DNA from 3 places in the Arthrobacter methylotrophus genome. Region 2 is predicted to be linked to each of the others. Evidence: riboswitches for the same ligand, from Rfam matches in the RefSeq annotation. Region 2 holds a riboswitch; each other region holds the start of a gene.

Region 1 (9,940 bases), 830 kb from region 2:
TCTGGATAGGACGGGTCAGGACGGCAGTACCGCCGCCGGCGCCCAGCAGGCTCGAGGAAACGGAGCTCTTCTTGCCCTTGAGTTCTTCCATCTTGGACGTTGCCTGGCCCAGCGCGTCCACATCGGTGGTCTTGCTGGTTCGCAGGATGACCGAAGCGATGAGGAACGAGACTGTGGCCGCGAGGAGCACGGACAGGCCCACGCCCACGTAGCTGTCCTTCGCTGTTGCGGCAAAGACCGCGATGATGCTGCCCGGCGCTGCCGGCGAACGCAGCCCCGCGCCCGTGACCACCAGGGTGAAGATGCCGGTCATGCCGCCTGCGATGGTGGCGAGGATGAGGATCGGCTTCATGAGAATGTACGGGAAGTAGATCTCATGGATGCCGCCAACGAACTGGATCAGCGCGGCGCCAGGAGCGGACGCGCGTGCCAGGCCCTTGCCGAAGACCATGTAAGCGAGCAGGACACCGACGCCGGGACCGGGGTTGGCCTCGAGCAGGAACAGGATGGACTTGCCGTTTTGCAGCGCTTGTTCGGTGCCGAGCGGCGTGAGGATGCCGTGGTTGACGGCGTTGTTCAGGAAGAGGACCTTGGCTGGCTCGATGAAGATGCTGGTCAGCGGCAAGAGGCCGTTGTGGACGAGGAATTCGACGACGGCGCTCGCACCGTCACTGAAAGCCTTCACCACCGGGCCGATCACCAACATGCCGAAGATGGCCAAGGCGGCACCGACGATGCCCGCGGAGAAGTTGTCGATCAGCATCTCGAAGCCCGGCTTGACCCGGCCTTCCCATACCTTGTCGAGCTTCTTCATGATCCAGGCCGTGAGCGGGCCCATGATCATGGCGCCGATGAACATGGGGATGTCCGTACCAACAATCACGCCCATCGTGGCGACGGCTCCCACCACGCCGCCGCGGATGCCGTGAACCGCCCGGCCGCCGGTGTAGCCAATCAGGAGCGGCAACAGGTACGTAATCATCGGAGCCACAAGTTTGGCGAGGTCCGCGTTGGGTAAGAACCCTGCCGGGATGAACAGGGCGGTGATGATGCCCCATGCAATAAAGGCGCCGATGTTGGGCATGATCATGCCGGACAGGAACGTTCCGAACTTTTGGACACCAACGCGCACGCTGGTGCGCGGTTTCGCAACTGACACTGTTGCCATGTGTGAATTCCTAACGTGAGCCCCACAGCAGTGCGGGGTCAGTCGATATCTCTCGAAGAAGGACAGCTCTAGGAGCTGCTGGAGATTCGGTGAAGCCATTCAAGGAAAAGCTTCAACTCCGAACTGGATAGCTGGTCTGAATGCGAGGCTTGGAGTGCAGCATTCAGCGCGATTGCCGCAACAACAACGGACGACTTACCGGAGTCGTCTGCTGCGGCGCCACGGGCTGTATCCGTGGACACGGCGAAAATCATGGAATCCCGGGTCATGGTGGAGAGCTCGAGGTTCCGGTCTTCCAGGGGTTCTGCAATGAGCATGAGCGTGACACCAACGTTGGCTGCCAAGATGCTCCTTGCTGCCTCCCGCGGGGGTACGTTGATCTGCCCGGCAATGGCCGCCTTGCTCAGCATTTCCTCCAAAAGCGACTCGGCATCAGCCACGATGGCCGGCCTGCTTTCCGGACGGATGTTGCCGAACATCACCAAGTAGAGGTGCGGTTGGGTCAGCCCGAACTGGACGTGATTGTCCCACATCCGTTTGACGTCCTCCAGGGGTTCCCCAGAGGGCGAGAAGTCCCGCTCTCCCGCTACGTACTCCTCGAAGCCGGCTGCAACGACGGCGTCGAACAGCCCTTCTTTGTCGCCGAAGTGGTGGTAGAGCGTGGGCGCCGTGACGCCGGCGAGTTTGGTGATTTGGCGCGTAGAGACCGGTGACCCGTCCGAACTCGCCAGCAACTCGGCAGCTGCACGGAGCAGCCGAGTTTTGGGCGGAAGCTGGTCATCGAAACTCATAGCCGCTACCCTAGCACCTATAGCAATGCTATATGAAGTGAGTCACAGGAGATTTGTTCGGAACTCGAGGCGCCGTAGCCGGTGGGTCCGATCCGAGAGCAGGAACAGAGGATTTCAGTGCAGAATTTCCAAGGAGTAGGCGTCAGCCCCGGCCGCGTCATTGGCACTATCCGCCAGATGCCCAAGCCAGTCAGCGAACCGCCGTCGGGAGAGCAGCTAGCCTCTTCCACCACCGCGGAAGAGGCTGTCGCGCGACTGAAAACGGCAGCCCAGTCAGTCCACGACGAACTCAAAGCACGCGCGGACAAGGCCAGCGGTGACGGCAAGGCCGTGCTCGAAGCCACCGCACTGATGGCCAAGGACACCATGCTCCTGAAGTCGGCCACCAAGCTCATCAACAACAACGGCAGCTCCGCCGAACGCGCCATCTGGGAAGCCGGCGCATCCGTGTCGGAAATGCTCCACAACCTGGGCGGGTACATGGCCGAACGAGCCACCGACGTCCTGGACGTCCGCGCGCGGATCGTCGCCGAACTTCGCGGCGTCCCCGCCCCGGGCATCCCGGCGTCGGACACTCCCTTCATCCTGGTGGCCGAAGACCTGGCCCCCGCCGACACCGCAACGCTGGACCCCGCCGTCGTGACAGCACTGGTCACTTCTGGCGGCGGACCGCAATCCCATACGGCGATCATCGCGCGCTCGCTCGGGCTGCCCGCCGTCGTCGCCGCGCGCGGAGTGGACGAGATCCCGGACGGCGCCGAAGTCTTCGTCGACGGCGCCGCGGGCTCCCTCGCCCTCGAACCGTCCCCCGAACAGCGGGAAGCCGCCCGCGCGTGGCTCGAAAATGCCGCCACTCTGGCGGTTTTTGACGGAAACGGCACGACGGCGGACGGCCACCTGGTACCGCTTCTCGCCAATGTGGGCGGGGCCAAGGACGCTGCCGCGGCCGCCGCGCTGGGCGCCCAGGGAGTGGGGCTGTTCCGCACCGAATTCTGCTTCCTGGAACGCGACACCGAGCCGACCGTACTGGAACAAGCTGCCGCCTACCGGGGCGTGTTCGACGCCTTCCCTGGCAAGAAGGTAGTGCTCCGGACCCTTGACGCCGGTGCCGACAAACCCCTCCCCTTCCTCACCGACGCCACCGAGCCCAACCCGGCCCTCGGCGTGCGCGGCTACCGCACCGACTTCACCACGCCCGGCGTTTTGGAACGCCAACTCGAGGCCATCGCCATCGCGGCCAGCGAATCAGAAGCCGACGTGTGGGTCATGGCGCCCATGATCTCGACGCAGGCGGAAGCCGCCCGCTTTGCCGCACTGTGCGGCGCCGCGGGAATCAAGACACCCGGCGTCATGGTGGAAGTCCCTTCTGCGGCACTGACGGCGGCTTCGGTCCTGCGCCACGTGGGCTTCGCGTCCTTGGGCACCAACGACCTCACCCAGTACGCCATGGCCGCCGACCGGCAGCTCGGCCCCCTTGCCGACCTCAATACCCCGTGGCAGCCTGCCGTCCTGCGTCTCGTGCAGCTGACGGTTGCCGGGTCAGCGGAAGAAGGCAACAACAAACCCGTGGGCGTCTGCGGTGAAGCGGCCGCGGACCCGGCCCTCGCCGTCGTACTGGTTGGTTTGGGCGTATCCACGCTGTCCATGACCGCCCGCTCGCTGGCCGCCGTCGGAACCGTACTGAAGACGGTGACCCTGGAGCAGGCGCAGGAGCTGGCCCGGCTTGCGCTCAGTGCACCTGATGCGCTTGACGCAAAGGCCTGGGTCCGCGCCAAGCTGCCAATCCTTGAGGAACTCGGGCTCTGACAGCATCCTTTCGCTCATGACGCTTGGTGCGGCGAAGGGCGACGTCGTCACCCGATCCTCGCTCACGTATGACGGCCCCCAGCCAAACCCTCCTGCAGAAACAGGACCGGCCGAAAAGGCGCGCTTGTGCAGATTGCAGGAGCGTCCCGTCGATTCGCCTCATATCCGAGCGAGCGTCCGCGACTTTGGCCATATAGATGAGCGAGCGTCAGGGGGGTGCACAGGGGTGGCGGGGGGCCCGGGGGTGGCGCTCAGGCGAAGGCGGAGATACCCGTGATGGAGCGTCCGATAATCAAGGCTTGGACCGTCTCCGTGCCTTCATAGGTATGGATGCCCTCTATGTCGGCGAAGTGCCGGGCCACGCGGTTGGCCAACAGGATTCCGTTGCCACCCAGCAGGTCCCGCGCATTCGAAGCAACGCTTCGGGCGGTGCGGGTGCATGTGAACTTTGCGAGCGCCGCCTGCGCTGGGGTCAGGACGCCTTCTTCGTCCAGCCGGGTCATCTGCATGACCATGAGCTGCATGGTCGCGAGCTCGGAATGCATCCGGGCAAGTCGCTCCTGCACAATCTGCGAGGCAGCCAAAGGGCGGCCGAACTGCTGGCGCTGGCCTGCGTACTGCACCGCCGTCTCGTAGCAGGCCGTGGCATGCCCGACGGCGGACCAAGCCACTCCCAGCCGGGTCGCCAAGAGGACGCGGGCCGTGTCCTTGAAGCCCCGGGCACCCGGCAGGACATTTTTCACCGGCACAAAGACGTTCTCAAGCCGGATGTGCGCCTGCCAGATCGCCCGGAGGGAGAGCTTGCCGTCAATGGTCGTGGCGGAATAGCCCGGAGAATCCTGCGGAACGAGGTAGCCATGAACCTGTCCGTCGTCGCCACGGGCCCACACCACCGTCAGCCCGCCGATCGAACCGTTGCCTATCCACTTCTTTTCGCCGTTGAGCACATAACCGCCGGCGGCGGCGGTTGCGGTCGTTTCAAGCCCCACCGAGTCGGAGCCGTGCGCCGGTTCAGTCAGGGCGAAGGCGCCGTATTCTTCGGCTCGGGCCAGCGAGGAAAGCCATCTGGCCTGCTGCTCCGGGGAACCGCATTCAGCCACCGAACGCAAAGCCAGACCGCCCTGGACGGCAACCACGGTACCCATGGAGCCGTCGCCGCGGCTCAGTTCCATGGTGACCAGCCCGGCAGCGGTCTTGCTCATGGCCGGAAAGCCGTCCACGTCGATTCCGTCGCGCAGCAGGTCGAGCTCGCCCAGGCGTTTCACAAGGTGCAGCGGGTACTCCGCGCGCTCCCAGTACCCGGCGATCACAGGAAGGACCTCGTCTTGGACGAAGGTCCGGGCGCGGTCCCAGTAGGCCCGATCCTCGTGGCTGACGTCCTTGAAGACGGAGGCGGGATCCGGATCCAGCGCGCCGCCCAGGACATACTCGGGCTCCATGGTGCCCGCCGGGAAAACGGCATCGAGTTCTTCGGAAGTGCTCTCGGACGTCGTGGTCATGGGTGGTTCCTCACTCAGGGTTGCGTTCTCCGCTCCCAGCATGCGCTGACACTGAGTTTCATGTCAAGGAACTCAGTTTCAGCAAAATCCGACGCCGGCGTCGAAAAAGAGCTAAGCCAGGGCGTCCCGGACCGCTTGAAGGATCTCTTCCGTGCCCGCTGCCGGATCAAAGACAGCAACCACGACGGCGGGACGGCCACTTTCCGCGGACGACGCTCCGGCTGGCACACTGCTCGCCTCGCCGGCTGAAACCCGGGCAAAAGTATCGGCCAAAGCGCCCAATTCACGCCCGAGCCGGACGGCCAACCCTTGGGCTTCGGCTTCCCGCGCATCACGCTCGCCGCGCTCGACGCCCTCGCATTGTTCCCCACCAGCAGCAATTGCCCGCAGCCATTGGCGCAGGATGCTGTTGTGCACGGCAACCACGGCTGCAGCGAAGGCCACGGCGGTAACCTCCCGGCTCTCCCCCACGGGCAGGGCAGACAAGAGGTGGTTCCGGAAGGCGCGCTGATAGCGATGCGTCATGACGAGTTCGCGGTCTCGAAGAGCAGGTACCTGGTGCAGAAGTTCGTAGCGGGCGAGGGAGGTCTTCCGATTGCCCACATGGTGGCCAAAGACCAAGAGCGCCGCATCCACAACGGGACGAAACGGATCCGCCGTCGTGCGCGAAAGCTGTTCCTGAACCCGCGCCAGTATCCGGTCGTGGTCCGCGAACACAACGTCCTCTTTGGAGCCGAACTTCCGGAAGAACGTACTGCGGCTCATGCCGGTTGCTTCGGCGAGATCATCCACGGATGTCGCCTCGTACCCTTGCCGCGCCAGGAGCTCGATTGCCGTAGCGACGGCTGTGCCCGGATCCGGAACGGCTGGGTAATTGACCATAGGCGTGAATCTAACACGATAGAGGAGGCATACAGCTAGGCTTCTGCCATGGCATTGATAGCTCCCCGCGTGACGCCCGGCTTGGCCCTGGACGACGCCCGGAACCTGGCACGCTCGCTCCAGGACAGCAACGACATCACCGTTTTCGTGGACGGCACCGTTCACCGGCTGCCAGATGAGGCCAGGGACGCCGTGGTCGACCTCCTTGGCCGGCTAGGCCGCGGCGAAGCAGTGACGGTCAGTAGCGTGGAGGAAATGCTCACAACGTCGCGGGCGGCTGAACTTGCGGGGATCTCGCACACCTACCTGCGCAACATGACCGATCGTGGCGAAATCCCTGTCGAATACCGCGGCACGCACCGCCGCATCCGGCTCGCGGACATCATGGCGTGGCTGGAGACACAGAAGAGCAAGAAGCCGGCGGCGGACGGGGAAAGCACCAGCGAGTAGCGAAGGGGTGGTTCTTCGGCGGTAGAGCTCGCTGCCGCTGGAGTCACCCGCCTACCACGTCTGTCGGGGACTCGCGGAGGAGGAATACCGACCATCCGCCCCGTTACCCAAATGTGACTTTACCGTGCGGCTGTTGTAACGTCGAGGGCGCGACCCAATCCCCAGCGGGCCGCTTCCGGGCTGACGCCGAGCTCTGCCGCAACCCGGAATCCGCCAGAACCGCGGCAGAGACGGGGGACCCAGAGTCTCCGGGCCTAGTTCTCCATGGGCCCTTGGGGTGAAGCCGCCACGCGCGGCCGGACGGCCTCGTCCGAACCCGACAGCTAACCTCGAAGGCGTTGAGAGGCAATCACCGTGTCCCCAACCATGGATCAGCCTCGTCGTGCCCAAGTGGCGCGCGAGCGCACCAAACCAAGCGGACGCCGTCGTGCCGAAGGCAGCGCCCCGTTCATTCCGGCGCCAGCATCTGAACCTTCACGTTCGACGGCGGTACCCACCACCCGCGCGGCCGCCCGAGCGGCCGAACGGAAACGAGCGGCTCAAACCAGCGAGACTGCAGCCATAGCGATGATCGCCACCGAGGCCACCGCGGAAGCACACACGGCCTCGCGTCCCAACCATGCTCCGGCGTCCTTCACCGGTTCGTCGTTCAACCAGGAACCGCATATCGTCCTCAAGAAGACTGCAACCGTCCGGACGATGAGCCACCGGATGGTAATGGTGACAGGAGCCCTGGGCATCCTGCTGGCGGCAGCTTCCGTCAGCCAGGCCCTCGAGCTGCCCTTCTTCGGGCACGAATCCCCGGCCCAAGACGTGTCCACGGCAAATACCGAAGCTTCCCCCCTGTCCGGCCCCCCCTCCGCAGCGGCCAGCATCTCCCCCACCGCAACCGCTTCACTTTCGGCAGCCACGCCAACCGCCAAAGCAGGTCAAACCGCGGAGCCGGCGCAACCCCCGCGAGGCACGCCCGCCGTCGCACCTTCCAGCGTTCCGGCACCGTCACTCTCGGTTCAGGTTCCTTCGGTCATCCCGTCAACCCTGCCCCCGATCCTTGCCCCCGCGCCAGCCGTTCCCGCCCCCGCTCAGCCGGCTCCTGCCCCCGGCCCGGTTCCACCGGTCACGGTCACACCGGCCCCAACCCCGACGCCGGAACCGAGCGACCCGTCCTCTCCGTCCCCCTCGCCGAGCGACCCGTCCTCTCCGACGCCGCCAGCTCACTCGAAGCCACCGGGAAAGCGCAGCGCCTCGACGGGTTCACCGCAGCCCGCTCAGTCAGGCCTGGATCTGGGCACAATTTTGGACCCGGCAAGCCAGGCCCTGCAGTGAGGATGGGACCGCACAAAACACCTTCTGTCCAGTGGCACGGACAGTGTTGCGCACGCCCTTGGATGCCAGCGGTTCAACGCCGCCCGGACCGTTGGCACTGCGGCCTCCGGTTGAGGTTGTCGAGGCACTGAGCCGGCGCAACCTCAGATCCGCGGTCGCACAGCCCACCGCCGGGCCTTCAACGCCGCGTGCAATTCAAGCCGAATCACACCGTTCAGAGGATCAGCACCAATGAGCTGCCGCACCCGGGCCAGCCGGTTGTAGATACTGCTTCGATGCAGATGCAGCGTCGCGGCCACCTCCTGCACCGAGCCGTCGCTGTCGTAGAGCAGTTCGAGCACGGGCAAGAGCTCCCCGTTGCGGTCGGCATCCTCGATCGCCTGGAAGTTGGACGAGCTCGAATCGTCCCAACCGCCGGGCGCCTGCAAGCGCTCGAATAGTTGGTAGATTCCTGCCGCGCGGCTGTCCACGAGCTCGCCGAGTCGAGGATCGACGGCGGCCGCCTGGGCCGCGAGCTTCGATTGGCGGTACGCCCGCCCTAGTTGGCGGATAACCGAGAACGGTTCGCTGATGCCCAAAATGACCCGGTCCACCCTCCGGCCGGCGCGCTTGGCGAGCTCCAGCTGATAATGGACCAGGACCTGGGCGTGTTCGGCCCTGCCAGCTGTTTCACGGAACAACAAGACCGCATGCGTCTCAGTGCCGGCACTGAAAAGCACGGAGTCGACGCCGATGGTGGCCTGCAGCGCGGCGGAACGGTGCGTCAAGGTGGCCGCGATGGGATCGGCGACGCCGCCGCTGTTCTCCGCGTCGAGCACGGTCACCAGTTGCCACGGACCCCTGCCTTGGATTTCCTTCCATCCGGCCACTGCTGCCACGGCGTTGGATTCGCCGTGGCATGCGGCCAGGAAGTCTTGCTCCCGCTGACGCCGGAACTCGGACTCCGCAGTGTTTGAATCGAGCAGCAGCCCCGAAAGGAGGTCCAACTCGTCCCGGACGCCCGGCAGCTGGGCGAGGATCGCCGTCGCCGTTTGCTCGTCAAGGTCCTGTTGGACCCAGAGGTATCCCACGCGGAAACCGCGGACCAGCAGCGGGACGCAGACCCGCCCCACCATGCCGAGTTCTTCGTTGGCAGGCACGACGACGGGACGCACCGCGGTGGCGATGCCGTGCGAGAGCTGCCATGCACTGACGTCCAGTGGGACCCTTTTGCTCAGCAGGAAATTCACGCGCACCCTGTCGGCGTGGGACTGGTTGGAACTGTAGGCGAGGAGGACGCCGTCGAGATCTTCCAGGGAGAGGCCGCGGCCCAACTTGAGCGCGACATCCTCGACGATCTTTTCCACGTCCTGTTGCATGGAGGAAAGACTACTTTGCTCGACGAACATCAGGCGACACCTGACGCTTCCAGCATCGACAAATGTCGAGTCTGCCAAGGCGAAAACCTTGAAATCATGCGGAAGTCCGCTAAGACGGCTATCACCTTTCGTGTCGCCTGCCTCACAGCGGATTTATTCTGGAAACACAGTCCCCCGCAGAAAAAGGCCGTTGAAGCCTTTCGAACATGGAGCCCAAAATGATTATCGGTGTCCCCAAAGAGATCAAGAACAACGAATTCCGCGTTGCCATCACCGCCGCGGGGGTTCATGAGTTCCGCACCCACGGACACACCGTGTTGGTCGAGCGGGGCGCAGGCGTGGGCTCCGGCATCACAGACGAGGAATACGCCGTTGCCGGCGCGGAAATCGTAGCCGAAGCCGACGACGTCTGGGCAGGCGCCGACATGGTCATGAAGGTCAAGGAACCCATCAAGGCCGAATACCACCGCTTCCGCAAGGACCTGATCCTCTTCACCTACCTGCACCTCGCGGCGGAACCTGAACTGACCCAGGAACTCATCAACTCCGGCGTCACGGCCATCGCCTACGAAACCGTCCAGGACGGCCGCACCCTTCCCCTCCTGGCACCGATGTCCGAGGTCGCCGGCCGCCTGTCGGTCGTCGTCGGCGCCTCCTCCC
Region 2 (9,940 bases):
ATCGCCTTCCAGCTGACATCCGGTTTGCGGACAAAGAAGATGCAAGGGAACACCACCAGCACGAAGCGCATCGCCACGAACAACAACGGAGGCACATTTGCCGCGCCACCGCTCCCGTTGCTGCCATTCCCGCTTGCGGGGTGCAGGCCAAAGTCGATCGCGACAAAATTCAGGCCCCAAAGGACGGCGACAAGGACGGCAAGTGCTGAGTGGCGGATGTTCACGATTCAACTCTGACAGTGATGCGGATGAAGCACCAGCGTTGAATTCTTCATCGAATCATGTACGTTTGCTTCATGATTGAGATTGCGGCCTTACGGGCCCTCGTAGCGGTGGAGCAGCAAGGCTCGGTGGTGGCTGCCTCGGAGGCGATGGGGTTCAGCCCTTCGGCGGTGTCCCAGCAGATCAAGAAGCTGGAGAAGCAGAGCGGCGTCACCGTCCTGGAGCGCCATGGCCGGGGCGTACTACTGACAGACCGCGGCATGGCGTTGGCCGAGTACGGACGCCGCATCCTGGGCGAATTGGAGGAGCTCCAGGCCACCTTGCTCGCCGACCCCTCGAAGCCAAGCGGCGTGCTGCGGCTCGTGGCGTTCTCCACGGCCTGCCGGGGACTGGTAGGGCCGATGCTGGGGAAACTCGGCACAGCCGGGGGTTCCTCTGCCGGTACTGCTCGCAGTTCCGGGCTTGAGGTCCGGGTGGTGGCCGAAGACCCGCGCGAGGCCGTCCAACGGGTCGCAAGCGGTGAAGCCGATCTCGGCGTGGTGCACAACTGGAACTCGGTACCCTTGGTCATTCCGGAAAACATGGTGCACGAGGACCTCTGCCTGGACACGGCCGACGTCCTGCTCAACTCTGCGCACCCGCTGGCCGACAGGACCGCCGTCGAGCCTTCCGATCTGGCGGACGAACGCTGGATCAGCACCCCCGCCGGCGCCATCTGCAACGAGGCATTGCTGGCGATCCTCGCGGGCCTCGGACGCGTGCCGGACATCCGCGTCTACGATCCCGACTTTTCCACGCATATAGCTATGGTCCAGCAGGGCGTCGCGGTGGCTTTGGTGCCCAGGCTTGGCAGGCCGGAACTTCCCCCCGGGTGGTAGCTGTCCCCGTGGTCAATCCGGTGCAGCAACGCCAAGTGGGAATCGTATACCGGAAGACCATGACGGCAAGCCCCAGCATCCGCCATGTTGTCCGCCTGCTGCAGGACGTGGCCGCGGGACTCGACGTGGGACTCAACGCGGGCTAGCGGCGCGGGCAAGCGGCGCGGGTCGCGCGAACTGGCAGCAGATGCCCCCTGGCGGCCTTGCAAGGGGCAGGAGCTGCCAGTTCGCGCCCCGAGGTTACTTCTTTGGACGCGGAACGGCGAAGTGGGTCAGGCGAGCATCCTGCCCATCGAGTTCGGCCCACGACTTCTCCAGCTCCATCACGGTCATGGCACTGGTGGGGTAACGGGTAGCGGCATCCATGTAGGCGTCATGGTCCGAGTCGCGGGAAGCCAGGTGCATGGCGAGGTCCTGCACTCCGGGCATGTGCGAGAAGATCATCAAGGTCGTGACGGTTTCCGGCACGTGGTTGATGACCGCCAACATGCGCAACGCGGAGGCGGCATACAGACCGTCCTCGAGTTTCGGCGTCGGCGCCTTGTCCCCCAGTTCGCTGCACACCCACGTGCAGGTCTGACGGGTCCGGAGGGCAGACGAGCAGAGGATGAAGTCCGGAATCACATGGTGCTTCAGGAGCCATTTCCCGGCTAGCGGCGCTTCCCGGTGGCCACGCTCGGCGAGGGGCCGCTCATGGTCCGGCACCCCGAGAGGCCAGTCCGATTTCGCATGCCGCATGATCACCAGACGCTTGATGTGATGCTCGCTCATCCCCCCACCCTACTATCCCAACTAGCTCACATTACTTGTCGTTTTGGGGCCTCGTAACGACAACAACTGCGAGCTAGTTGGGTGGGCCAAGAGCTTAGATTGAGTATTCCGGAGCGGCCCAGACGATGACCTCAGGGTGCTCGTAGAAACGGTATCCCTGACCGCGGACGGTGCGGACGGTGTTCGCGAGGCGGCCGAGCTTGGAGCGGAGACGCCGGATGTGCACGTCGATGGTGCGCTCGTTGGGAACCTCTTCGGCATTGCGCCACAAGCCCTCGAGGAGTTCATCGCGGCCGACGGTGCGGGTGCCGTTTTCAACGAGGTAGTTGAGCAGCTCGAATTCCTTGAACGTGAGGTTCAGGGATTCGCCATCGAGGTGCACTTCACGGCGGGCGAGGTCAATCAAGACGCCGGACGGGCGGGCTTCCTGGGCAGGCTGCGGGCGGAGCGCCTCAGAGCGCTGGCGATTGCCAACGGTGGGGTCACCGAAAGTCGAGCGGACGACGTCGAGCGCGGAACCGGGCGCACTGGACGGGGCTACCGCGACGGCGGCATAACTCTCGGCGCCGGAGACGAGGGACTGCGCGTAAGCGCGGATTTCCTGGGCGAGCTTGGCGATGGACGTTCCGGCAGCCGCCGCGGTGTCCTCGTCGATGCCCATGTAGAGCACGAAGCCACGGGCCACGTTGTCATTGGCAACAGGGCGGATGGAGCGGTCTGCGGGGGCCAGAACAGGCGTGGGCGCAGTCATCGGCGCGGCCTCGTTGGCAGGAACGGCCCGGAGCTGGCCGTAGGAGTTGGGGTTGTAGCCCTGGGGCACGTAGCCGGGTGCCTGGCTACCGCCCTGCGGTGCGGGCTGCGCGTAGGCCGGGCGGTTGCCGAAGCCGGGACGAAGGCCGGCGTTCGACGCGGCCTTATTGGCGTTACGGACAGAGATGTGGACGTATCCGGATGCAACTGACATGGATTGCTTACCTCAGGGTGAATAGCCGTCATCGCGGCTTCGAATGCTGATCTAGTCCCCGCAATGAGATGGGGAGGGGCGCCCGACGCTGGGCAGTGGGCGAATGCCTGAAACTTTTTGGGGTTGAAAGTTAGGCATGCATTCGACAACAGCTCATCGAAGAACCAGCGGGTGCGCTGGCTTCGATCGCTGCGGCTGCAGATGCTGTTGAGTTCTTGTTCACATTTGAAGTGTGCAACGTAACAAAGGGAACATGCAAGTAACAATGGACCAAATGGTCCACATTTTGAGACGAATCGCACTATTGTGCCGCACATCACAATTCACATATTGCTAAATGTGAGCCATTCTCGTTCGTCACAGTGGACGTCTTGACGGCAATATTCGAAGATAATTTTACCAGAATGGCATTTTTTGAATATTGAGTTACGTCACGCGCTTGCCCTTGAATCTCGCGATATGAAACAACCCTTGTCCAATCCTGGAACGGTGTCTCATGAAAATTCCCTGGTAAATCGTCTGCTAGGGCCTTTACAAACGCCCCCAGCCTCACGCCGCGTCGGTGGTTTCCAGCTTCGACCCAGGCCCCTGGCTTGGACCGGTACATGTCGGCATCGGCCTCCATGAGAAGCTGCCGCGGCAATTCTTCCCGTGCGTCGGGAAGCATCGGCCTCATCTCGGTTGTCACCGATTGGCCTACCGCGACCTCGACACGCAGCTTGGACTCTCCCACCAGGCACTCCGGATCGAAGCTGTTCAAGATGCGGGAAGCGACCACGGCGATTTCCTCGGGCGATTCCAGGGCCGGAGGAAGAATGACGAATTCATCACCGGTGTAGCACGCGACCGTATCGATGCCGTGGACCGCCCCGGCGAGGCGTCCGGCGACATGGCCGAGGACTTGGTCCCCCGCGGCGTGGCCATAGGTGTGATTGATGTCCCCGAACCCATGTGGTCGAAGAGAACCAAGCGATATTGCTCCGTCAGGAACGGGAGAATCCGGTCCCACATCTTCTGGTCCATGCCAAAACCGTGGGCGAACATCAGGACCTGGCCGTCCAAGGCCCCCAAGACCGTGACGTTGTGCCGCTCAACCATCGACACGGTCATGGGAACCCCACCTTTTCTGTGCTACCGGGCCGACCCGCTCCCGCACTATCCGCACTATCCGCACTATCCGCACTATCCGCACTATCCGCACTATCCGCACTATCCGCACCGGGATCGTCCATGAGCCCACGTCCAGCCTCTTGTCATCCCACTGCGGCATGTTGCCCGAAGCAAGACAGGACTATGCAAGTCACATCGTATCCGGCGTCTCACCTCCCCGCATCGTCTCTCCTGGCCGGCCGCCGTAACGCTGTCAACTACGCTCAGTGAGGGTTAGTTGGTGGTGCCCGATCCTTGGGAACTTGATGCGGTTGCAGTCACGATCTGAATGGACTGGGCCGTGTACTTGTCGGATTCCTTGAGCGCAGTGACCCTCACGTTGGATCCGGACTTCACATCGGCAAGGGTCAGAGTCGTGCCAGTGCTTCCGCCTCCGCGTTGCCGCATGCCTTCCGCCACCACGACGTCCGTTCCCAGAGCATAGCTGCGGGTGAATCCATCTCCGCTCTTGACTGTCATGGAGCTTGCCGAAATATCAGTGACCGTACCCAGCTGGCCCGCCATGGTGACGTAGCTGCCGTTCTGGAGGACCACATATTCCGAGTGGACTGCAGCGTTCAGGCCGCCCATGCCCACCCCGAGGCCGCCCGGACCTGCGTTCGTCCCGCCTGGGCCACCGAATCCGCCCTGGCCGTTCTGCCCGGCGCCCGGCCCCTGCGTGTTGGTGCTATCAGCTGCCGCGGTCCCGTTTCCTGCGGCATATGCACCGGCTCCTGCCGCCGCAGCGACCACGACCGCGACGCCGCCAACGATGAGCCCCTTCTTCAGGCTCCAACTCTTGAAGAACGAAGGCCGGGGTTGCCCGGGGTTGTGTTGCTGCGGCGCACCCCACCCCGCGGCAGGCTGCTGGTTCACCGGCGGCTGCGGCGCACCCGGCGCACCCCACCCCGCGGCAGGCTGCCCAGAATCATCAAGGGGGCGAATCACCGGTTGCGGGTGCCCATTCTCCGGCTCGGAGCCAGGTACGGAGGGGTTGTTTTGCTGATCCATGGTGTTCTCCATCGAAGTCGAGATTGTTTGGTCGTGGTTGTTGCTGTCCCCAACAGCGTCGGCCGTTTTGCTGTGCGTTGGCTGTGTCGAACTGCAGGCTTGCCTGTGACCTGCAGCAGCGTTGTGTCGGAGGCCCGGCCGCAACCCAGCCGGCCCCGCCCCAGCCGGGCCCGCCCCGTATGGCCCCGCAAGAACGCCATCACAGCGCGTTGGACGTACCGTGCCTCTGGACAGCTCGCTAGGCTGGGACTCACAGGGTGCTCACAGCATCGGCTCAGCACTGGCAAAACGGCAGATTGGAGAGTTATCTCATGGCATCCTCGCACTCCATGACCAACAACCTCCCGCAGCTTAGCCACCCGGACGGTTCCCCCATCCGCGCCTTGGTGGTGGACGACGAACCCAGCCTCGCCGAACTCATGAGCATGGGCCTGCGCATGGCAGGCTGGTCGGTGGCCGTGGCGTGCGACGGTCCCGCTGCGGTCAAGCTCGCCAAGGACTTCCGGCCGGATGTCCTGGTGCTCGATGTGATGCTTCCCGGATTCGACGGCGTTGAACTGTTGGGCAGGATCCGCGCCTTTGCGCCTGAGGTTCCCGCGCTCTTCCTTACCGCGAAGGACGACGTCCAGGACCGCATCCTTGGACTAGCCGCCGGCGGGGACGATTATGTCACCAAGCCGTTCAGCATGGAGGAAGTCCTGTTGCGCCTGCACCGACTGGTCCAGCGCTCGGGTGTGGCCGCGATGGACACGGCCGAACTGGTGGTGGGCGACCTGACCCTCAATGTAGATACCCGCGAGGTCACCCGAGGGGGCGAAGACATCCCGCTCACGGCAACCCAGTTCGAGCTCTTGCGCTACCTCATGGAAAATCCCAAGCGCGTGGTCAGCAAAGCCCAGATCCTGGACCGCGTCTGGGACTACGACTTTGGCGGCCAAGCCAACATCGTTGAGCTCTACATCTCTTACCTGCGCAAGAAGATCGAGGCCAACCACCCGCCCATGATCCACACAGTGCGCGGGGCCGGTTACGTCATCAAGCCTGCCGAATAGCCCGGAGCGCCGTATGTCCGCACTCTCGGGTATCCCCCGCCAATCCGATCATCAGTGGTTCAACCCTTCAACCTGGCATTTGCGCACGCGCCTGATCCTGGTCTCGATGGCGCTCCTCGTCGCCATTTGTGGAGCCGTGGGCGTGGTCAGTTACGCCTCCATGGACCTGTTCCTCACCAAGCAGCTTGACCAGCAACTCGTGCAGGCCTCCCATGGCCGCCCGCCCGCTGGAGATCCGAATGGGCGGCCGGATCCTTTGGATGCCCGCGGCCAAAGCATCGGCACGCTGAACGCACGCATTGCCGGCGGGCAAGTGAGCAGCGATGCCGGATTCTTGTCCTCCGACGCCACCCGTACGTCTTTGACCGCCAACGACGCCGCCGCTCTGTTGGCGCTCCCCCCCAACGGGCGCGCGGTTGATCTGAACCTTTCCAACGGTGGCTACAGGGTGGTGGCGAGCGCAACCCCCTACGGCGATGAGGTCATCACCGGGCTGCCCCTCGCATCGAAGGAGAACACCGAGGCCTTGCTTGTCTGGACCATGGTCCTGGTTTCCTTGGGAGGCTTGGTGTTGATCGGGCTCGCGGGAACTGTTCTGATCCGCCGCACCATGCGTCCCCTGGAGCAGCTTTCCGACGTCGCCACGAAGGTGTCCAAGCTTCCGCTCGACGCCGGCGAGGTGGCGCTCGCGGTGCGCGTTCCGGCGTCGGCGGCTCACCCAGGAACCGAGGTGGGCAGCGTCGGCCACGCTTTGAACCTCATGTTGGACAACGTCTCCAACGCGCTCGAGGCCCGGCAGCAGAGCGAAACCAAGGTGCGCCAGTTCGTGGCCGACGCCTCGCACGAGCTGCGCACTCCGCTGACCGCCATCCGCGGCTACACCGAACTCTTGCGCATGACCGAAACGTTCACCGAAGACGGCCGCAAGTCGCTGGCCCGGGTTCAAAGCCAGTCCGAACGCATGACCACCCTCGTGGAGGACCTCCTTCTGCTGGCCCGGCTTGATGAAGGCAAGGCCCCGGTGTTCACCGATGTGGACCTCACGCAGTTGGTGGTGGAGACCGTCAGCGATGAGAAGGTCATGGCTCCCGAGCACGTCTGGCAGCTCAAGTTACCGGACGAGCCCCTCACCGTCCGCGGCGATACCACGCAACTCCACCAGGTCCTGGCCAATCTGCTCTCCAACGCCCGCAAACACACGGAGGCGGGAACCACCGTTGTCACGGGGGTCATGCGCTCCGCCGATGGCAGTGCCGTGGTTACCGTGACCGATAACGGACCAGGCATCCCGCGCGAATTCCAGGGCAGGATCTTCTCGCGCTTTGCCCGTGCCGATGCGGCCCGCTCCGGTTCCGAGGGCACGTCAGGGCTCGGCTTGTCGATTGTGGAATCCATCGTCCAAGCCCACGGCGGTACCGTTGAAGTGACCTCGCGGCCGGGCCGGACGGAATTTGCCGTGCGCCTTCCAGCGGTCAGGACCGCCCTGGCCTGAAAGTGCACAAAGAAGCGTTCGACGACGGATGGTGGCGGGCGCAAGTCGACTCACCGGCGTCGTGATCTCCGTTACCCAAATGTGACTTAAGCGGAATCCTCCTGTACCGTCGATGGGTGCGCGGGATCGTTCCTGCCACCGCCGGGTAGGCGCCGAGCTCTGCCCCTCCCCGGTGCCAACAGTCCAGGCAGAGACGGGGGACCCAGGTCTCCGGGCAAGCGCTCATGTTGAGCCGGCCCTAGGGGTGAAGCCGTACCGCCACGATTCTCAGTGGCCACGGCCGGATGACCTCATCCGAATCCGACAGCTAACTCCGCAGGCGTTGAGAGGCAATCATCATGTCTGGTTCCAAGAATCAGTCGCGCCCTGTTGCGCGCCACCGCGGCGAACCTGCCGGAAAAAACAAGTCACGTACCACTTTGCGGCGAGTCGCGGCAAACCTCGGCACCGGCCAGCGGATGGCCGTTGTTGCCGGCGTTGTTGCCGTGTTCATTGGCGCAGGTGCGGCCACCCAAGCCGCCGGTCAAGCCCTCGATGCCCAGGACATGAGCCGGGCTTCCGAATCACGCACGGTACAGCCCTCAGCCACCGCGTCGGCGGCAGCCACGCCGTCGGCGAACGCTAGCTCCAAGCCGAGCGCCGCCCCGAGCCAGGCACCTTCCCCCGCTCCGAGCACCGGAGCACCCCAAGCACCCGCGCCCGCCGCTCCAGCGCCCGCCCCGGCAGCACCGGCAGCACCGGCCGCTCCTGTGGCCGTCGATGACCCCGCCGGCGCCCAGGCCTACGCCGCGAGCGTGCTTTCCTCCTACGGTTGGGGCCCGGGCGAAATGTCCGCCTTGACCACCCTGTGGAACAAGGAATCCGATTGGCGGACCACTGCCACCAACGCTTCCAGCGGCGCGTACGGCATTGTGCAGTCGCTTCCGGGCGAAAAGATGGCTTCCGAAGGCGCCGACTGGCAGAGCAACTACCAAACCCAGATCCGTTGGGGCCTGAACTACATCAAGGAACGCTACGGATCACCGTCTGCGGCTTGGGCCTTCCACTTGGCCCACAACTGGTACTAGACCGGCAAACAGGCATCGATGCGCGCGAGGTCCGTCCCACCAAGGGGCGGACCTCTGCGCCTTTGACCAGGCACATATCCACAGCCACGTCACAGGTTCCGCCTAAAGCCTTCATATTCCGCCGCGGCACTCTGGATACATGACGCTCATCGAATCCACCACAGGAACCTTGAAGGACCCCGCGGTGGTGCCGCCGCGCCTTCCCCACCAACCGAGCACCCCTGCTCACCGTTTCCCCCTCCAAGAAGGCGCTGTGCGACGCGCCCCTGTGGACACCCACACCACCATCCCCGTCCTCGATGTCACCATCCCGGTCTTCAATGAGGAGCACGACCTCGAAGAGTGCCTGCGCAGGCTCCACGACCACTTGCGCGAGTCCTTCCCGCACGGCTTCCGCATCACCGTGGCGGACAACGCCAGCACGGACAGCACCTTGAAAATCGCCGAGCGCGTGGCCAGGGAACTTCCGGAACTAGCGGTGGTCCATCTTGAGGAGAAGGGACGCGGCAACGCCTTGCGCAAGGTGTGGCTCGCCTCGCCGTCGCCGGTCCTGGCCTACATGGACGTGGATCTGTCCACGGACCTCGCCGCACTGGCACCCCTCTTGGCGCCGCTGATCTCCGGCCATTCAGACCTTGCCATCGGCACCAGGCTGACGCGCAACTCCCGGGTTGTCCGCGGGCCCAAGCGCGAATTCATCTCGCGCAGCTACAACCTGATGCTGCACTCGTTCATGGGAGCCCGCTTCAGCGATGCCCAATGCGGCTTCAAAGCGATCCGGGCCGATGTGGCACAACAGATCCTCCCGCACACCTTGGACAACTCGTGGTTCTTCGACACCGAGCTCCTGGTCCTTGCCGAACGCTGCGGTCTCCGTGTCCATGAGGTTCCCGTCGACTGGATCGACGATCCCCACTCCAGCGTGGACGTGGTGCGCACCGCTTTGGCCGACATACGCGGCATGGTCCGGCTCACCCGGGACCTGCTCTCCGGACGTATTCCCATCCCGGAACTGCGTGCGGCGCTTGCGCGCGGGCCACTCCCGGCGTCGTCGCGTACGGCGGAGCAGAATCCGCGCAGCAGCCTCTTCGGGCAATTGGTGCGTTTCGCCGCCATTGGTGCTGTATCGACCCTCGCCTATGTACTGATCTTCCTGTTGTGCCGTGGCTTTATGGATCCGCAGCTCGCCAACTTCCTTGCCTTGCTCGTCACGGCCATTGCCAACACGGGCGCTAACCGGCGCTTCACTTTCGGCATCCAGGGCGGCAACCCCGCACGCCACCATTTCGAGGGATTGATCGTCTTCGGCATCGGCCTTGCCCTCACTTCAGGAG
Region 3 (9,940 bases), 370 kb from region 2:
CTCGCCGAGGATGCTGAGGGCTAGCTCGGGGTGTTCGGCCGCGATCGCGGAGCCCAGCTGGGTCAGGGCGCCGGAACCCATAAGCCCCAGGAATTCCGCCTCGTGCAGGATGCCGCGCACGAGGGAGCTGAAGCGCCGGGACATGCGGGGCTGGCTCCATTCGGCGCGTTCCATGATGGCTTCGGCGTTGAGCACCGGAACCTTGCCGTCCGGCGCTTCGGCCTCGCGAGTGAGTTCGTCGAGGATCTCCAGAATCCGCTTGCGCACAAGGGGCGCGTCAGGGCGTTGAGCCTCGGCGGACAAAGCGTTGATGGAAGGTGCCGATGAGCCGGATCGCGAAGCGGTGGTGGCAGGCCCAAGGAATGTCTGCCCGACGAGTGAGGGCGCGCGCTCGCTGGCGAGCCAGGCGTTGACCAGCCAGAGCCACTGTTCTTGGCGCGGGAGCGTGAGCCACTCCACCGAGGGCGGCTGCACCCAGGTGGAACTGTCCACATCCAGGCGCAGCAACCCTGACAGGGCACCGAACTCAAGGAGCAGGGCCGTCTCCGGCATGTCCAAGCGGAGGCTGTCCGCGAGACGCCTGAGCTCCCGCACGCCGACCCCGCCGCTGCGCAGTGTCACCACCGGCTGCTCCTGGACCGCATGGAGGAGTTCGCCTACTAAGCGGAGGGCTTCGGCGATGGCACCCAAAGCGGCATTTCGGCGCAACGAGGCGCTGGTCTGGCCAAGCTCCGGGACGGGAGGCTTCAACGTGAAGTGGTCCACGATCGCGCCTCCGCGCAGCGACAAGCCGACGCTGTGCGGCAGCTCGACGTGACCGGCGTCGAGGGGGACGAGCAATCCGCGGGCCAACAGCCAATCGACCGGACCGACGTCGCGGCCTTCATGGAGCACGGAAGCCTTGCGCTGCGCCTGCGGTACGGCGCCCATGGCCCAGTTGCCGAACTTGTTCAAAAGAGTACGCGTCCGGACGGGGGCCTCGAACAGGATGTGCTGGAGGTTCTCCGGCGTCGAAGTCCAACGCTGCAGCGCCAGCGCAGCGTCCATGGGAGTGGTGGCAGGAAGGATCGTTGCGCCGCTCTGGTGGAGTTCGGCAACGAGCTGCACCACGCGCTGGGCGAAGGCTGGTTGCAGCCGTACCAACTCGGTGTAGCTGCGGCCTAAGCCGGCCGGGTAGATGCCGATGACATCCTTGAGGCTGCCCACCGGCAAGTAGAAGCGCTGCCGGCCAGGATTGTGCACCGTGGCCGGCGGATCGGCCCGGTGGATGAGCGCCAGGTCCTGGAGCTTGTTCAAGATCGGCTCGAGCGCCGCAAGCGTAGCTCCGTTGATGCATTTCTTCAGTCCGGCCGCAGAGACACTGTGGCCGGTGTCTGCGTTGGTGCAGAGGTGGAGGGTCTCCAGTACCTGCATTTCCGGTTTGTTGAGCTGCTCGAGCGCGCGCTGCACGCTGACCCTGGCGCTTGCCCGCGCCGCGAGTGCCGCGAAGTCCGGAACGACTGGAGAAATGAGGTCCGGCCGCGCAGCAAACAGGGCCCGCAGCGAATCATCGCTGCGCGCTGCCAGTTCCTTGCTGAGCGCACGAATAAGGGACATCAGTTCAACGTTACCGCCAGCCGGACCCACCGTCGGGCTTTCCGGACGCTCATTGGCGGCGTCGTGCCCACACGGAGTCAACCACCAATGCTGCCATCAAGATAAAGGCGAGCGGCAGGCCGTAGAGGGCGGTGAAAGTGATCCAGACCGGTGCCACGCCGTTGGCAAAAGCGATTGCCATGACAGTGCCTACGGCCGCCAGGGACAGGACTGCGACGACGGCGGCAACTATCAAGAGCGGGCGGCGGTAGCCGTGGGGAATCATGGATGTAACGCTAACAGTCCCGGACCTCATTCACCGTTCCAAGCCCGGGTGCAGTCTGCTTGCGGACAAAAGGCGGCGGAACCTGCCCTGCCGGGGTCTCAAAGCGCGAATCCGTGGCTGGGCAGGATAACCTTGAAGTAATAGACCAACACGGACCAGGCAGTTACCCCTGTTCCCGCAGTATCCTGCGGATGCGGTGACGTGCCGGCTGTGTCTCAAAGCAAGAACGAAGAAGGTTGATTACGTGCCCACCGGCAAGGTCAAGTGGTATGACAAGGACAAAGGCTTCGGATTCCTCGCAGCAGAGGACGGCCAGGAAGTGTTTCTGCCCAAATCCGCACTGCCCGAGGGCGTAACGGATCTCAAGGCAGGCACCCGGGTTGAGTTCGGCGTCGCCGACGGTCGCCGAGGCGCCCAGGCGCTGGGCCTGCGCGTGCTGGACAAGTTGCCGTCCATCGCGAAGGCCAAGCGCATGAATGCCCGCGAACTCGCGCCCGTTGTCCAGGACCTTGTGTCCGTTCTGGACAACCTTTCGGGGACGTTGTCGGCCGGTAAGTACCCTGAAGGCGCCAAAGGCAAAGCAATTGCGGCAGCTCTGCGCAAGGTTGCCGACGAGCTGGAAGCCTAAACCCCGATGACATCGGAATCCGCTGAAGCCAGTCCTGAAATGGCCGGAATTGATGCCGCTGCTGTAACGGCTGGAACGGCCGGTCCCGGGGCTGAGCGGAAGCCGGCCACGGCGAAGCGCCGCGCCGGCATTCCAGTGTGGCGCGTCGGCAAGCCGGACGCCTTCCTTGCCGCCGCCGTCGACGTTGCCCGAAATGCGGTAGGGACCATCGCCAAGCCCGGTGAGATCGGACCGCATATTGCGGCGCGCTCCGAAGGCGAACGCGTCGTCACGCACCTGTTCGAATCGCGGCTGGCCGGCTATGGCGGCTGGCAGTGGTACGCCGTCGTGACCCGCAATTCGCGCTCCAAAGTGGTCACGGTCAGCGAGCTGGGGCTCCTGCCGTCCGAGGACTCCATCCTCGCCCCTGAATGGGTGCCGTGGGCAAAGCGCGTCCGTCCGGAGGACGAGGCTACTGCAGCCGAGGAATTGGCGGAGGAGGCTGGCGTCCCCGTTGACGCGGAGGACGACGGCGGCCCCTCCGGTGAGGACGTCACCGCCTCCGGTGACGAACAAGAGAGCGACGAAGCCGACGACATCGAGGCCGACTAACCCTTGGCGGACCCGGCGATCGAATTCCTTGAAGGGGGAAGCTAATGTCCACCTTCAAATCGCTGGGTGTCCTTAACTACCGCATTTGGTTTATCGGTGCGCTGATCTCCAATATCGGCACGTGGATGCAACGCACTGCCCAGGACTGGCTGGTCTTTGCGCACCTGAGCAACCATGATGCCGGTGCCATGGGCGTGACCCTGGCCCTGCAGCTGGGCCCGCAGCTTTTTCTCGCCCCGTGGGCTGGCCTCCTTGCCGACCGTTACAGCCGGCGCAGGCTCCTGGTCATGACGCAATCGGCTATGGCTATCCTGAGTGCTGGCTTGGGACTCCTGGTGCTGAGCGGCGCAGCCCAGTTGTGGCACGTCTACGTGTTCGCGCTCTTGCTTGGCGTTGTCTCGGCACTTGACGCCCCTGTTCGTCAGACGTTCGTGTCGGAGCTGGTCAAGGACGACTACCTCTCCAACGCTGTGGCGCTGAACAGTGCTTCCTTCAACGTTGCCCGCATGATCGGTCCTGCCGTGGCCGGCATCTTGACGGTGGCGGTGGGCCCGGGCTGGGTGTTCATGATCAATACGCTGACCTTTGTGGCAATGCTTGCCGCGATCCGGGCAATTCCTGTCTCCTCATTGCGCGTCCAGCCCCGGGCGGCCGCGGGCAAAGGCCGTATCCGTGAGGGGCTTCGCTATGTCCGCAATCGCCCGGACATTGTGGTTGTCCTCGTCGCGATCTTCATCATGGGCACGTTCGGCCTGAACTTCGTGCTCTTCATTGCGGCCATGGTCGGTACGGAGTTCGGCATGGACGCGGGCGCATTCGGACTGCTCAACTCGGTCATGGCGATCGGTTCCGTCGCCGGAGCGTTGCTGTCCGCCCGGCGCGGGCGCCCCCGGATGCGGCTCATTTTCGCCGCCTCGGGCGGTTTCGGCATTGCGAGCGGTCTGGCTGCCCTGGCGCCGAATTACACCTTGTTTGCCTTGGCCCTGATTCCTTGCGGCCTGTTTGCACTGACCATGATTACGAGCGCCAACGGCTATGTGCAGTCCACCACTGAACCGGTCATGCGCGGGAGGGTCATGGCACTGTACATGGCCATATTCATGGGTGGAACCCCCATTGGGGCTCCCTTCGTTGGCTGGGTGGCCAATGTGGCAGGCCCCCGCTGGGCCGTCGGGGTGGCAGCGGCTGCCGGCGCAAGCACCGCCGTCGTCGGCATCATCTGGATTATCCGCGCACGTCAGCTGCGGCTCCGCTTCGATCGCAGCGCCGGTGGCTTGCGGTTCTTCCGCATCGAATCCCAAGGCTCCCGTGGTGCCGAAGGAGACGGCGCTGTTAAAAGGGCTGACGCCGTTAAAGAAGCTGACGCCGCCCGGGATCCATACCCGGACGACGCCGACCGCTCCTGACCGCTGGAATGCGGCAGACGTTATTTCTTCAGTTCGCCCACGACGAAGTCGATGCTCGCAAGCAACGCCGAGACGTCGTCCGGTTCAATGGCAACGAACGTAGCGACGCGGAGCTGGTTGCGGCCGAGCTTGCGGTACGGTTCCGTGTCCACGATCCCATTGGAACGCAGCACCTTGGCGATGGCCGCGGCGTCGAGCGACTCGTCGAAATCGATCGTGGCGATGACATTGGAGCGATCTTCGGCCTTGGCCACGAATGGGGTGGCGTACTCGGAAGCCTCGGCCCAGTCGTAAATCCGGCTGGCGGAGTCCGCAGTGCGCTTGCTGGCGAAGTCCAAACCGCCGTTGCTGTTGAGCCACTGGATCTGTGCGTCCAGCGTCACCAAGGTGGACAGGGACGGCGTGTTGTAGGTCTGGTTGAGCCTCGAGTTGTCGATGGCCGTCTGCAGATCCAGGAAATCGGGGATCCAGCGGCCGCTCGCTTTGATGCGGGCGGCGCGTTCCAGTGCAGCCGGGGAGAAAAGACCGAGCCACAGGCCGCCGTCGGAGGCGAAGTTCTTTTGCGGCGCGAAGTAGTAGACATCGGCCTCGGCAACATCAACATCCAGGCCGCCGGCCGCGGACGTGGCGTCCACCAGGACCAAGGCGCCGTCGTCGCTGCCCTGAACGCGCTTGACGGGAGCGGCGACGCCGGTTGAGGTTTCATTCTGCGGCCAGGCGTAGACGTCCACGCCTGCTTCTGCCCGGGAAACCGGCCGTGTGCCCGGCTCGGAGGTGATGATGGAGGAAGCCTCCAGGAAAGGAGCCTTGTTGGTGGCCGAGGCGAACTTCGAGCCGAACTCACCAAAAGAAAGGTGTTGGGCCTTCTTCTCCACCAGACCGAAGCTGGCGACGTCCCAGAACGCGGTGGAGCCGCCGACGCCGAGAATCACCTCGTAACCCTCGGGCGCGCGGAAGAACTGGCTGAGTCCCTCGCGGACCGAGCCCACCAGGTTCTTGACTGGTGCCTGGCGGTGGGAGGTGCCGAGGATCGACGTCGATGCTGCGGACAAGGCCTCGATCTGCTCCGGGCGGACCTTGGAGGGGCCGGCACCGAAGCGGCCGTCCTTGGGCAGCAAATCGGCGGGGATAGTGATGCTGTTGTCGCTCACGGGATGCTCCAATGGTGAAGTAGCGGCCTAGATGGGTCGTGGCAGGTGGCATCTCTGCCCCTTCGACTCCCCAATTCTGCCTGACTCCGCAGCCCGGGGCAGAACCGACGGTGTCACAGTCCGCCACGTGGAAAAGTTTTGCCGTGGCGCGCAGGAGTACGCGAACGGGATTATCCGGAGTAATTCCAAATAAGCTAAGCTTGGAGCTGGCGCCCGGCCCGGGACGGCCGGCGGGTCGACCGTCTGTTCGACCGTTGAGGTGGCCCCGATACGGTGGACACACCCAAGATACTGCGCTCGAGGAGCTGAGCTGGATGACGGATCTGATTGATACCACTGAGATGTATCTTCGGACCATTTTGGAGCTTGAAGAAGAGAACATCGTGGCTCTTCGCGCCCGCATCGCCGAGCGCTTGCGGCACTCCGGTCCGACCGTTTCGCAGACGATCGGCCGGATGGAGCGCGACGGCTTGGTGATTGTTTCAAACGACCGGCACCTCGAGTTGACCGAAACCGGACGGAAACGCGCCACCGAGGTGATGCGTAAGCACCGGCTCGCCGAGCGTCTGCTGGCCGATGTCATCGGACTGGACTGGGCCTACGTTCACGACGAAGCGTGCCGCTGGGAGCACGTCATGAGCGAACGGGTGGAACGGCGCCTCTACGAACTTCTGGACCACCCCACGGAATCTCCGTATGGCAATCCCATCCCAGGACTCGAAGCATTGGGCGGAGTAGCGTCCCATGCCTTTACGGATGGCGTGGTCAACCTTCTTGAAGCGATGAACGAATACTCGCCGGAGAACCGAGTCACTGTCAGTCGCCTGGCCGAACCGATTCAGGTTGAGCCGGAGCTGTTGGTGCAGTTCGACGAGGGTGGAATCCGCCCGGGCGCCAGGGTTTCCTTGGAGCGTGTGGGGGAGTACATCTCCGTTCGCGTACCCAATATAGATGGTGCGCTGGAGCTTCCCCCGGAGGTCGCTTCGCACGTGTTTGTGACCGTCGCTTAGCCTTCTTCAGCAGCGCGCCCGGCAAAGATAACGAAATTATTACCGTCGGGGTTAATCCCCTATAGTTGGCTACTGGCGCCGATACCAAAGCGTTACCTGATTCGAAGCCCAGTTCTGCCGGCGGGTCAGGTGGATTAGTCCATTCATCGGCAGAAGCGGGGGAACCATCAGCGGTCGCCGAAAGGCGGCCTTGGGGTGAAGTCCGCAGCGGAAGTGCACAAAGCGCAGGACCCTTTCAGGGACTCCACTGTGCTTCGAGTGCTTCGCGCGGACCGGGTCCATGCACTCTCTGATCCGAATCCGACAGCTAACTTCGCAGGCTTGCCAGAGAGGAAGACTTTGACCACGCAGAACACCAGGGGCCGTAGACGCGCGTCCGGTTCTACTGCCGAGCTGCGGACCGCCGGCGTCGCTGCGCACGAACCACGGCCCCGCGATCCGCATCGCGAATTCCGCCGACGCAAAGGACCCTTGCGGCAAATGGCCGATTTCGCGGCCGCGAGCGGTGCTGGACAGAAGGCAGGCGTCGCCCTGGCCACCACAGGCCTCCTCCTGACCGTCGCAATGCCCGGCACCGGCGCCATGACGGCTGCGTCCGAGTCAAGCCAGTCCACCCCTTCCGCGGGAAACCAGCCCGAGATTCCTGCGGCAGCAAGTGCCACGATCGACTTCAGCCGCGCCGCAGTGTCCACTACGGCAGATCCGGACAGCAAGCTCAAACAACTCTTGAGCGCTCAGTCCGTCGGTAGCATCACCACGTCTTCCTCCAAGGGAACACTCGGGGCGCCGCTGGACACCCTGACCACGGCCTCGCCCTTCGGCTACCGCGTGAACCCGATCACGGGCGGTTTGGGAGAATTCCACCGGGGCCAGGACTTCGTGGCCCAATGCGGCACCCCGGTCCACGCGGCCGCCGCCGGCAAAGTCACCTTCGCTGGCTGGCACCCTTACGGCGGCGGAAACCGCATTGTGGTGGACCACGGCAATGGCCTGGAAACCACGTACAACCACTTGTCCTCGTTCAACGTCCAGGTGGGCCAAATGGTCAGCCGTGGCGATGTGCTCGCCCTGAGCGGCACTACGGGCGCCTCTACCGGCTGCCACCTCCATTTTGAAGTCATGGTCAACGGCAACGTTGTCGACCCCTTGGGCTGGCTGTAGCCAATCCGATGGCCGCCTATCGCATGCTTGTCACGCGCCGTGACCTGAATGTGACATTCAGCCAAAACTCATGTACCGTCTAACACGCATCAACTTTTAGAGAGTTGATGCACTCGGGTGGATTGCCTAGCTCTGCCACTGCCCGAGGTTCCGTTCGCAAAACATCGTCTGGCAGAGGCGGGGGACCCAACTTTTGGCCATCTTCACCGATGGCCTTGGGGTTAAGTCGCGCAGCTTCCGAAGGGGAGTGGCGCGGCCGGATGACTCCCATCCGAATCCGACAGCTTACCTCGCGGGCATAGGGAGAGGCCTCTTACGTGTCTTCACGCTCTACTCTTGCGCGCCACCGTGCCGCGGTCACCAAGACCAACTCGCTTGCCGTTATCGCTAAATCAGTCGGCAGCAACGCCGGTGGCGTAGGCCGTCAGGCAGCAGTTATCGCCGCTGCGTCCGGACTGGTCCTCACTAGCGGTATCGCAGCGAACGCTGCCGAAACCAACGTCCCCCGCGAGTCCACTGGGACCTCCACTTTGGAAGTCCAGTCCATCGCCCAAGCCAGCATTGCGGCCGACTCCTCGGTCGCGATCAAGTACGAGCGTCCGGCTGTTTCGACCGAAGCCGCTCCAGTTGTTGCTGCTCCTGTTGCCGTCCAGGAAGCCGTTGCCGCCCCCGCCGCCACGGCCGGTGCCGCTACGGCCACCGCAACGCTCTCTGTCTCCACCCCCGCTTCACCTGCTACCAAGCTTGCCAGCGGCAGGGGTGCAGCAATTGCCGCTGCAGCCTACGCTCAGCTCGGCGTTGCCCAGGACTGCACCGCCCTGGCGTCGAACTCCCTGGCTGCCGTGGGAATCAACTTCCACGGCTGGCCGGCAGACTACCTTTCCCTGGGCCGCACCGTCAGCGCCGCTGAAGCACAGCCGGGTGACCTTGTTTACTACCAGAACGGTGGCATGGGCATGGCCCACATCGCCGTTTACGTCGGCAACGGCATGGCGGTCCACGGTGGCTGGAACGGTGGCACCACCGCCCTGTACAGCGTCAACGTCGGCTCCGGCCCGGTTTTCATCCGCGTTGGTGGCTAAATAGCTTCTTGAAACATCCCCGCTGGAGTGCTTGCGGGGATGTTTCGTTTTAACCGGCATGCGCTAAATCACTGCCTTGGGAACCTTGGGACCCAATTCCAGACCCGCTCTTCGGACGATTCGGAGGTTCCCGCGACGTGTCCGGGACATGAATTTTGCCCGACACAGTCCCGGAACCCACTCGCGGATTCGTTGATCTGGCCTCCGCGTGTTTACTCTTGTGGTGTCGATCCACAGCCCGTACATGCAGAGGGCAGCCGGCCCTCGCGCCCCTGACGGGTGCGGCCGTGAAGAGGTACGTGCATGCGCACACTCGTTCTGAATGCTGGATATGAACCGCTGGCGGTAGTAACCTTCCGCCGGGCGCTGGTCCTTGTGCTCACCGGAAAAGCGAGCGTAGTGGCTGAAGGCGACGAGCCTGTCGTCGGGCCACAGGAGATTCTCGGACGTCCGTCCGTGATCCTCCTCAATCGCTACATCCGGCCAAGGTACAACACGATCACAGCGGTCACACGCCGCGGCGTCTTGCGCCGCGACGGTCACCGTTGCGCCTATTGCGGGAAAGCAGCTCACACCATTGACCACGTCCACCCCAAATCCAGGGGCGGCGCGGATTCCTGGGAAAACCTGGTGGCGGCGTGCCTACGCTGCAACAACGCCAAGAGTGACCACACACCGGCCGAGATGGGCTGGAAACTGAGGTTCACTCCGGCGGCGCCTACCGGGACTATCTGGCAAATCAAGGAGCTTGAGAAACCTGCGCCCGCATGGGATCCCTTCCTCTTGCCCGAATCGGCGGCCTGAACCGGAATTGAGCCTGCTTCCCGGGTAATCTGGGCGGGTGGACTTTGATGCGGTGATCTTGGCGGGTGGGAAGTCCTCCCGCCTAGGTGGCGTGCCCAAAGCCGAGCTCAAATTTGGCGGCGCCACGCTCCTCCAGCGCGCCCTGGAGGCAGCGCATGGTGCCGGCACCGTCGTCGTCGTCGGGCCGGATCCCGGTACATTGCCGGACGGGACCCTGACCGCCCGCGAGGACCCCCCATTCGCCGG

Evidence for each region. Region 2 has a riboswitch for cyclic di-AMP ahead of ABD884_RS20055 (aggregation-promoting factor C-terminal-like domain-containing protein). Riboswitches for the same ligand answer to the same signal wherever they lie in the genome.
Region 1: linked by a shared signal. The riboswitch ahead of ABD884_RS24295 (hypothetical protein) and the one ahead of ABD884_RS20055 (aggregation-promoting factor C-terminal-like domain-containing protein) in region 2 are both predicted to bind cyclic di-AMP.
Region 3: linked by a shared signal. The riboswitch ahead of ABD884_RS18230 (M23 family metallopeptidase) and the one ahead of ABD884_RS20055 (aggregation-promoting factor C-terminal-like domain-containing protein) in region 2 are both predicted to bind cyclic di-AMP.

What each region holds. Positions count from the first base shown of each region.
Region 1 is NZ_BAABED010000001.1:4,718,262-4,728,201, reverse strand. Features, by position in the region: gene ABD884_RS24325 (PTS mannitol transporter subunit IICBA) at 1-1,168, opposite strand, end outside; gene ABD884_RS24320 (TetR/AcrR family transcriptional regulator) at 1,237-1,959, opposite strand; gene ptsP (phosphoenolpyruvate--protein phosphotransferase) at 2,077-3,765, shown strand; gene ABD884_RS24310 (acyl-CoA dehydrogenase family protein) at 4,017-5,264, opposite strand; gene ABD884_RS24305 (TetR family transcriptional regulator) at 5,376-6,146, opposite strand; gene ABD884_RS24300 (helix-turn-helix domain-containing protein) at 6,195-6,596, shown strand; cyclic di-AMP (ydaO/yuaA leader) riboswitch at 6,798-6,948, shown strand; gene ABD884_RS24295 (hypothetical protein) at 6,951-7,922, shown strand; gene ABD884_RS24290 (PucR family transcriptional regulator) at 8,066-9,280, opposite strand; gene ald (alanine dehydrogenase) at 9,499-9,940, shown strand, end outside.
Region 2 is NZ_BAABED010000001.1:3,892,463-3,902,402, forward strand. Features, by position in the region: gene ABD884_RS20010 (EamA family transporter) at 1-224, opposite strand, end outside; partial or broken gene ABD884_RS20015 (LysR family transcriptional regulator) at 297-1,246, shown strand; gene ABD884_RS20020 (SixA phosphatase family protein) at 1,341-1,871, opposite strand; gene ABD884_RS20025 (winged helix-turn-helix domain-containing protein) at 1,966-2,835, opposite strand; gene ABD884_RS20030 (GGDEF domain-containing protein) at 3,152-3,844, opposite strand; gene ABD884_RS26240 (hypothetical protein) at 3,857-4,069, shown strand; gene ABD884_RS20040 (hypothetical protein) at 4,219-4,995, opposite strand; gene ABD884_RS20045 (response regulator transcription factor) at 5,307-6,047, shown strand; gene ABD884_RS20050 (sensor histidine kinase) at 6,061-7,539, shown strand; cyclic di-AMP (ydaO/yuaA leader) riboswitch at 7,703-7,875, shown strand; gene ABD884_RS20055 (aggregation-promoting factor C-terminal-like domain-containing protein) at 7,878-8,606, shown strand; gene ABD884_RS20060 (glycosyltransferase) at 8,746-9,940, shown strand, end outside.
Region 3 is NZ_BAABED010000001.1:3,520,930-3,530,869, reverse strand. Features, by position in the region: gene ABD884_RS18265 (helicase-associated domain-containing protein) at 1-1,596, opposite strand, end outside; gene ABD884_RS18260 (hypothetical protein) at 1,646-1,861, opposite strand; gene ABD884_RS18255 (cold-shock protein) at 2,106-2,489, shown strand; gene ABD884_RS18250 (DUF3027 domain-containing protein) at 2,496-3,080, shown strand; gene ABD884_RS18245 (MFS transporter) at 3,125-4,486, shown strand; gene serC (phosphoserine transaminase) at 4,507-5,637, opposite strand; gene ABD884_RS18235 (iron-dependent transcriptional repressor DtxR) at 5,952-6,647, shown strand; cyclic di-AMP (ydaO/yuaA leader) riboswitch at 6,774-6,984, shown strand; gene ABD884_RS18230 (M23 family metallopeptidase) at 6,987-7,808, shown strand; cyclic di-AMP (ydaO/yuaA leader) riboswitch at 7,954-8,121, shown strand; gene ABD884_RS18225 (NlpC/P60 family protein) at 8,126-8,890, shown strand; gene ABD884_RS18220 (HNH endonuclease) at 9,194-9,694, shown strand; gene mobA (molybdenum cofactor guanylyltransferase) at 9,732-9,940, shown strand, end outside.